2 regions of the Olsenella uli DSM 7084 genome follow, and region 2 is predicted to be linked to the other one. Evidence: predicted binding sites of a transcription regulator. Region 2 holds the regulator's gene; the other holds the start of a gene.
The links. Region 2 encodes NrdR, which represses ribonucleotide reductase genes. Its sites were predicted from a motif close to AAACACNATATATNGTGTTT; they were not measured.

Region 1 (3,967 bases), 650 kb from region 2:
GCTCGACACGGGCAGCATCGGCGACTGGCAGGTCGCGGCACGTGCCCTCTCCTTCGACTACCTGTGGAACGAGGTCCGCGTGAAGGGTGGGGCCTACGGCGTTGGCTTCCGCCGCACTACCCCAGGAAACCTGCAGTTCTGGTCGTATCGCGACCCCAGCGTCGACGCGACCCTCGGGCGCTACCGCACCGCAGCCGCCTGGCTTGCGGGCTGGGCGGGGACGCAGGAGGAGCTGGATGGCTACATCGTCTCGGTCATCGCAGCCCACGACGCGCCAGCCAAGCCACGCGCCATCGCCCGCCGACAGGACAGCGAGCACTTTGGCGCACGGCCTGCCGACTGGCGCGCACAGATCCGTGCGCAGGAGCTTGCCGTGACCGCAGACGGAATCCGTACGCTCGCGAGGCCCTTGGCCGACCGACAGGAGGAGCGCCTGGTCTGCGTCTTCGGCCCACGCGAGGCCATCGAGGCGTCCTCCGTGCGCTTCGACAGCATCGTGGACCTGATGGGCAATGCCTAAATCAGGCCCAGGCGCACGCAGGCGTTGTAGATGCCGTCGTGGTCCACATCGTCAGTCACGTGATCGGCATGGCGCTTGACCAGGTCATAGGCATTGCCCATCGCCACCGAGGTGCCACAGACGCCAAACATGCCCAGGTCGTTCTCTCCGTCGCCAAAGCAGATGGTCTCCTCGGGGCGCAGGCCAAAGAGGTCGAACATGCGCAGGACACCCAGAGACTTGCCGCCATGCTTGGGCATCACGTCCACGAACTTGTCGGTCCAGCGCGTCACCTTGAGGTCGTCGGTGGCGTCCAGGATCTGTTGCTCCTCGCCCGGATAGACATAGGCGTTGATCTGGTAGACGTCGCCGTCCAGGGCCCACTGGAGGTCGCCCTCGGGGTAGCTCTGGTTGGCGAAGTGCTCCATGTCGCGGACGCGGGAGCTGTGGTCGCTGGCGTAGCAGCGCTCCGCCTCCTGGAACAGGGCGGGATAGAGTCCCTGGCGCACCTGTCCCACGACGGTCGCCACGTCATGCCCGTTGAGCGGGTTCTTGTAGAGGACCCTCTCCCGCGTGTAGCAGTACTGGCCGTTGATCGTGACGAAGGCGACGAAGCCGCCCAGGTCAAGCGGCTGCAGCGTGTACTTGGGACGACCGGTCGAGAGAAACGGCATGATGCCGTTCGCGCGCAACCTCCTGAGCGCCTCCTTGGTGGATTCTGGCTCGCAGTTCTGCTCCAAGCTCACGAGGGTGCCGTCGACGTCAAAGAACGCGGCGCGGATATCCTCGAGCTTCTTCCATGCGGTCATCCTCGGTCTCCTTAGCTGGCGCGTGACGCGAAGGCTCAGGCAAGCCACCGACGGGCCGCCTCCCGGCACCTCATTCTGCACCACGGCCAACCCGCGCGAGCCTCGGCGCGTACGGCACCACCCAATGTGGACAAACCGTTGCCCCGCAGGAGGCACGCCGAAGCACCTCTCGCCCATTTGCCAAAAGTGTTGATACAGAACCAATTTGGTACCTGCGCAATGCCTCCCCTCTTAGGAAGTCAAGCGTTATTTCCAACAATATCTAGTATTTTGTTCTCGCATATACCCAACAACTTGTGTCATAGTGTTCTTGCGCACAAGGTGTGGACCGGCTGGGGACATCCCTTCCGGCAGGCACTGGCGTGCACCACCTTTCCAACGGCACAGCAGTGCAGAGTCAGACAGGGCAGCAGCGCAGGGCCAAGCAAACGGGAGAAGACATGAAGATCATCAAGCGCAACGGCTCCGAGGTGCAGTTCGACCTCGAGAAGATCGTGAATGCCATCAACGCCGCAAACGCCGAGGTGACCGCCGACGAGCGCCTCACCGAGCGCGAGGTGCGCTTCGCCGCCCTGAATGTCGAGGACGCCTGCAAGGCCGCAGGCCACACCGTCACCGTCGAGGAGATCCAGGACCTCGTCGAGGACCAGATCATGGCGCTCGATCGCTTCGCCGTCGCCCGCAAGTACATCATCTACCGCTATCTGCAGAACCAGAAGCGCCACAAGAACACGACCGACGACAAGATCCTCTCGCTGATCGAGTCGAACAACGAGGAGGTCAAGCAGGAGAACTCGAACAAGAACCCCACCGTGGTGTCCGTCCAGCGCGACTACATGGCCGGCGAGGTCTCCAAGGACCTGGCCATGCGCGAGCTGCTCCCCGCCGACGTGGTCGAGGCGCACAAGGCCGGCATCATCCACTTCCACGATGCCGACTACTACGCCCAGCACATGCACAACTGCGACCTGGTGAACCTCGAGGACATGCTGCAGAACGGCACCGTCATCTCCGGCACCATGATCGAGAAGCCCCATAGCTTCTCGACGGCGTGCAACATCGCCACGCAGATCATCGCCCAGGTCGCCTCCACCCAGTACGGAGGGCAGTCCATCTCGCTCGCCCATCTCGCGCCCTTCGTCGACGTCTCCCGCAAGAAGATCCGTCGCCAGGTGTACGCGGAGATGGAGGCCATCGGCGCCCGCCCTGGTGCGGACAAGATCGGCCAGCTGGTCGAGAAGCGCCTGCGCGAGGAGGTGGCCCGCGGCGTCCAGACCATCCAGTACCAGGTCGTGACGCTCATGACCACCAACGGCCAGGCGCCGTTCATCACCGTCTTCATGTACCTCAACGAGGCCAAGGACGAGCAGGAGAAGAGCGACCTCGCGCTCTGCATCGAGGAGATGCTCCGTCAGCGCTATCAGGGCGTCAAGAACGAGGAGGGGGTCTGGATCACCCCCGCCTTCCCCAAGCTGATCTACGTGCTCGAGGATGACAACGTTCACGAGGGGGACCCCTACTTCTACCTCACCCGCCTTGCCGCCAAGTGCACCGCCAAGCGCATGGTCCCCGACTACATCTCCGAGAAGAAGATGAGGGAGTACAAGCTCTCGACCGGCGAGGTCGAGGGCGAGGGCGACGTGTACACCTGCATGGGATGCCGCTCGTTCCTAACCCCCGACCGCTCTGAGGGGGGCTACGGCAACGTGGCCAACGCCGGCAACTACGTCCCTGGCAAGCCCAAGTACTACGGCCGCTTCAACCAGGGCGTCGTCACCATCAACCTGCCAGACGTCGCGCTTTCCTCAGGGCAGGACGCAGACAGGTTCTGGCAGATCCTCGACGAGCGTCTCGAGCTCTGCCACAAGGCGCTGCGCTACCGTCACGACCGCCTCTGCGGCACCCTCTCGGACGCCGCGCCCATCCTCTGGCAGTACGGGGCACTGGCACGCCTGAGGAAGGGCGAGACCATCGACAGGCTTCTCTACGGAGGCTACTCGACCATCAGCCTGGGCTACGCCGGCCTCTACGAGTGCGTCAAGTACATGACGGGCAAGAGCCACACCGACGAGGAGGCCAAACCCTTCGCGCTCTCGGTCATGCAGCGCATGAACGACAAGTGCGCCGAGTGGAAGGCCGCCGAGGACATAGACTACTCGCTCTACGGGACCCCGCTCGAGTCCACGACCTACAAGTTCTCCAAGTGCCTGCAGAAGCGCTTCGGCATGGTCAAGGGCATCACGGACCACGGCTACATCACCAACTCCTACCACGTCAACGTCCGTGAGGACATCGACGCCTTCACCAAGCTCCGCTTCGAGTCCGACTTCCAGCGCCTCTCCCCCGGCGGAGCCATCTCCTACGTCGAGGTCCCCAACATGCAGGACAACCTCGAGGCCGTCGTGCGCGTCATGCAGTTCATCTACGACAACATCATGTACGCCGAGCTCAACACCAAGAGCGACTACTGCCAGGTATGCGGCTACGACGGCGAGATCCAGATCGTCGAGGATGACGGCAAGCTGGTCTGGGAGTGCCCCAAGTGCCACAACCACGACCAGTCCAAGATGAACGTCGCCCGCAGGACCTGCGGCTACATTGGCACCCAGTTCTGGAACCAAGGTCGCACGGAGGAGATCAAGGATCGCGTGCTGCACCT
Region 2 (3,967 bases):
TGCGGGACCTGTGCTACGAGATGGAGCGGAAGAGTCCCGTGACCCTGCCCAGAATGGTCGGGTTTACAACATAGATGGGGTTCATCGTGTCGTTCTCTGGCTGGAGGCGCACCCGGCCCCTTTCGCGATAGAAGGTCTTGACTGTGGCTGAGTCATCGATCAGGGCTACGACTATCTCGCCGTCATGTGCCTCATGCTGCTCCTTGACGACTATGTAGTCGCCATCGAAGATCCCTGCGTTGATCATGGACTGCCCTCTGACACGCAAGACGAAGGAGCTCGAATCGCCGACTATGCTCGTCGGCAAAGTCAGGGTTTCCTCGACGTTTTGCTCTGCGAGGATGGGCGTCCCAGCTGCGACGCGACCCACCAGCGGAAGGCTGATGACGTTGGCGGATGCGTCTTCCTCGACCGTTGCAAGAGGCGTGGAGGGACTGGGGGGTGTGGCATCGCCGCCCTCGGACACAACCTCGATGGTACGGGGCTTCTTGGAGTCGCGCTTAATGTAGCCCAGCTCCTGAAGGACCTTGAGATGCATGTGGACCGTCGAGGGTGAGGCAAGGCCGACGGCAGCGCCTATCTCACGCACGGAAGGCGGATAACCGTGCTCACCCGTGTAACCACAGATGAACTCGTATATCTGGGCCTGACGCCTGCTGAGCCTGTCTTTTGGCATGATGTCTCCTCCTGTCAGGTCCCATTGTACAGGCCGTCTTCTGCGAACGCAAACAAATGTTCTAAACATATCTTGACCGAACAGGCGTACGTTCCTAGAATAGTACACGTGTTCCAAGAAAGGCATATCGAATTGTTGTCCGGCGTCTCGCTTACAACTATGGCGACAACTTCGAGAGGAGAATCAACCATGAGCCGCAGCACTCCCTGTTCGACAGAAGGCAGCCTTGCCCTTAAGTCCCTCCCTTCCACACGGCCCAGATTCACCCTTATCGAGGGAAGCCTCGACGCCGTCGTCATCCCGACCGCGGAAGGAGACGCGAGAGGGTCCACCCGCGCCCTCGCGGGTCCACTCTTCGCCCTGTGCGCCACGCTCGTCCTCATCGCGTGCGTCGTCATCTCCGTCGTCACGGCCGATGCGTCGGAATCCAGGCTTGCCGAGACCTTCGATGGCATCGGGACCGAGACGATCTCTGTCAGTGCGGGGGACTCCCTTTGGAGCATCTCCGAGGACCACGGCGTCGAGGGCGCATCCGTCCAGGACGTTAGCAGCTGGATTCGTCGTGCCAACCACCTGGGCACGAGCGAACTTGCTCTCGGACAGACCCTCGTCGTTCCCGTCAGGCGGTAACCAATCGGTTGCACTTCCCATCTCTTGTCGTAGCTGGTAACTTTCATGTGCTATCTTCCCATAGGGTATCCAAGAGATCGGGAGGGAAGATGCGCTGTCCCAAGTGCGGTTGTGACGAGTCCAAGGTTGTCGATTCTCGACCTTCCGAAAGCACGGATGCCATCAGGCGCAGGCGTGAGTGTGTCAAATGTGGCACGCGCTTCACGACGTACGAGCGTCGTGAAGAGATGCCCATCCTGGTCATAAAAAAGGATGGGCGAAAGGAGACCTTTGATCGCCAAAAGGTCATGCGCGGCCTGGTTGCCGCGACCGTCAAGCGCGACATCCCCATCGGGTCCCTCAACGCTCTCATTGATTCCATCGAGTCGGAGCTGAGGGACGGCGGGCACATGGAAGTCCTCTCTCAGGAGATCGGTCGGATGGTCCTGCAGCGCCTTGTGGATGTCGACAAGGTCGCCTACGTTCGCTTCGCATCGGTCTATCGAGACTTCAAGGACGTCGACGAGTTCAACGAAGAGCTTCGGAGCCTTTCCATATGACAACAGAACAGCTCGTGCTTCCCATCAAACGCCTCGACCCGACGGTCAGGCTGCCCACCTATGCCTATGCTGGCGATGCGGGGCTGGACCTACGCTCGAACGAGGAGCTTGTGCTCAAGCCGCTTGAGCGCCGTCTCATCGGTACCGGTCTGGCGATTGCCATTCCCGAGGGCTTTGCGGGCTTCGTGCAGCCACGCAGTGGGATGGCATACAAGGTGGGGTTGTCCATGGCCAACACGCCCGGCCTGGTCGATGCCCACTATCGTGGCGAACTCAAGGTCTGCGCCATTAACCTGAGCCCTACGGATGACATTTGCATCGCGCGTGGCGATCGAATCGCCCAGCTTGTCATACAACGCGTCCCCATCGTGTCCCTCCAGGAGGTCGATCGTCTGGACGAGACCGACCGCGGGGAGGGCGGCTTCGGTTCAAGCGGCGTCTGACGCCGATGGACACGCCGGCATTCTGAGCCTGGAATGCCGGCGTCTTCGTTGCACTCATGAGAAGGAAAGGATGGAAATGGAACAGTTCTTCAAGGCGGTAGAGAGGGGCTCGAGCACAGGTCAGGAGATCAGGGCCGGTCTCACCACCTTCCTTGCGATGGCGTACATCATCGCCGTCAACCCGTCGCTGATGGTCGCCGCAGGCATTCCTGCGAATGCGGCCGTCACGGCGACCTGCCTGGGCGCCGGCGTCATGACCATCCTCATGGGGACCTTCGCCAACCGCCCGCTGGCCTGCGCCTCGGGCATGGGCGTCAATGCCGTCGTGGCCTTCACGCTCGTCGGCGTTGCGGGTGGTGACTGGCACGCGGCCATGGCCGTCATCTTCGTCGAGGGGGTCGCCATCCTCATCCTCGTTCTCTGCGGACTGCGCGAGGCCATCATGGACGCCATCCCCGTCTCGCTGCGTCATGGCATCTCCGTCGGCCTGGGCCTCTTCATCGCCATGATCGGCCTCAAGGACGGTGGCATCATCGTCGCCAGCGAGTCCACCCTCGTCGCGCTCAACAGCGTCACCGACCCCACGTTCATAGTCGGCGCCATCTCGATCGCCGCCACCGTGGTCCTCTATTCCATGGACGTCAAGGGCTCCCTGCTCATCGGCATCATCATTGCCGTCATCGCCGGCATTCCCCTGGGCATCACCCAGATGCCGACCGGGCTCGTCGCCCCTCTCGACTTCTCCTCGTTCGGGGCACCCTTCATGAGCGATGCCACGGGCACCATGGGCATCGTCAAGGTCTTCGTGACCCCAACGCTGCTCATATTTGCGTTCTCCCTCATGATGTCCGACTTCTTCGACACCATGGGCACCGCCATGGCCGTCGCCAAGCAGGGTGAGTTCCTCACCGAGGATGGCAACGTCGAGGACATCAAGGAGATCCTGATCGTCGACTCTGCGGCCGCGGCGGTCGGTGGCCTCGTCGGAGCCTCGTCCATCACCACCTTCGTCGAGTCGGCGTCCGGCGCAGCCGACGGCGGTCGCACGGGCCTGACCTCCGTTGTGACGGGTATCCTCTTCATACTCGCGTCCTTCTTCGCACCCATCATCACCATCATCAGCTCTGCCGCCACCTGTGGCGCCCTGGTGCTTGTCGGCTTCCTGATGATGAGCGAGGTCATTGAGATCGACTGGTCCGACCTCCTCGAGAGCTTCCCCGCCTTCATGATCATCGCTGGCGTGCCCTTCACCTATTCCATCTCGAACGGCATAGGGTTCGGCTTCATCGCCTACGTCCTCGTTGCTGCCGTCACGGGGCAGATCAGGAAGGTGAAACCCCTCATGTGGGTCGCGACCCTTGCCTTCGTGGTGTACTTCTTCATCGCGTAGCCTCTATGCATGGTCTCCCTGTTTGGGGCCCGGCTTGCCGGGCCCTCTTTCCATGTCGTCACGTGCATGACGGGGGAGACGGGTTGCACCCTGTGGTCGAGGACGGGTTCCACGTGGCATTCCGTTGAGGCCGCCTCCTCGTCGTGCTTAGTATATAGGACGTATACAAATAGATTGTATACGTCCTTTTTATGGGCGAGAAAGCAAGACGTTGGGAGAGGGTAGGATAGCCCCAGGCAAACAGGCATCACATCTATCTCCAAGGAGTGCGCAATGGATACCGAAGTCA

Region 1: the regulator NrdR is predicted to act here: its motif matches at 1,560-1,579, upstream of nrdD (anaerobic ribonucleoside-triphosphate reductase).

What each region holds. Positions count from the first base shown of each region.
Region 1 covers NC_014363.1:1,715,666-1,719,632, forward strand. Annotated here, with positions in the region: gene OLSU_RS07475 (insulinase family protein) at 1-520, shown strand, start outside; gene OLSU_RS07480 (Cof-type HAD-IIB family hydrolase) at 517-1,308, opposite strand; gene nrdD (anaerobic ribonucleoside-triphosphate reductase) at 1,749-3,967, shown strand, end outside.
Region 2 covers NC_014363.1:1,068,650-1,072,616, reverse strand. Annotated here, with positions in the region: gene lexA (transcriptional repressor LexA) at 14-676, opposite strand; gene OLSU_RS04755 (LysM peptidoglycan-binding domain-containing protein) at 866-1,306, shown strand; gene nrdR (transcriptional regulator NrdR) at 1,396-1,845, shown strand; gene dut (dUTP diphosphatase) at 1,842-2,288, shown strand; gene OLSU_RS04740 (NCS2 family permease) at 2,365-3,678, shown strand; gene OLSU_RS04735 (NAD(P)/FAD-dependent oxidoreductase) at 3,952-3,967, shown strand, end outside.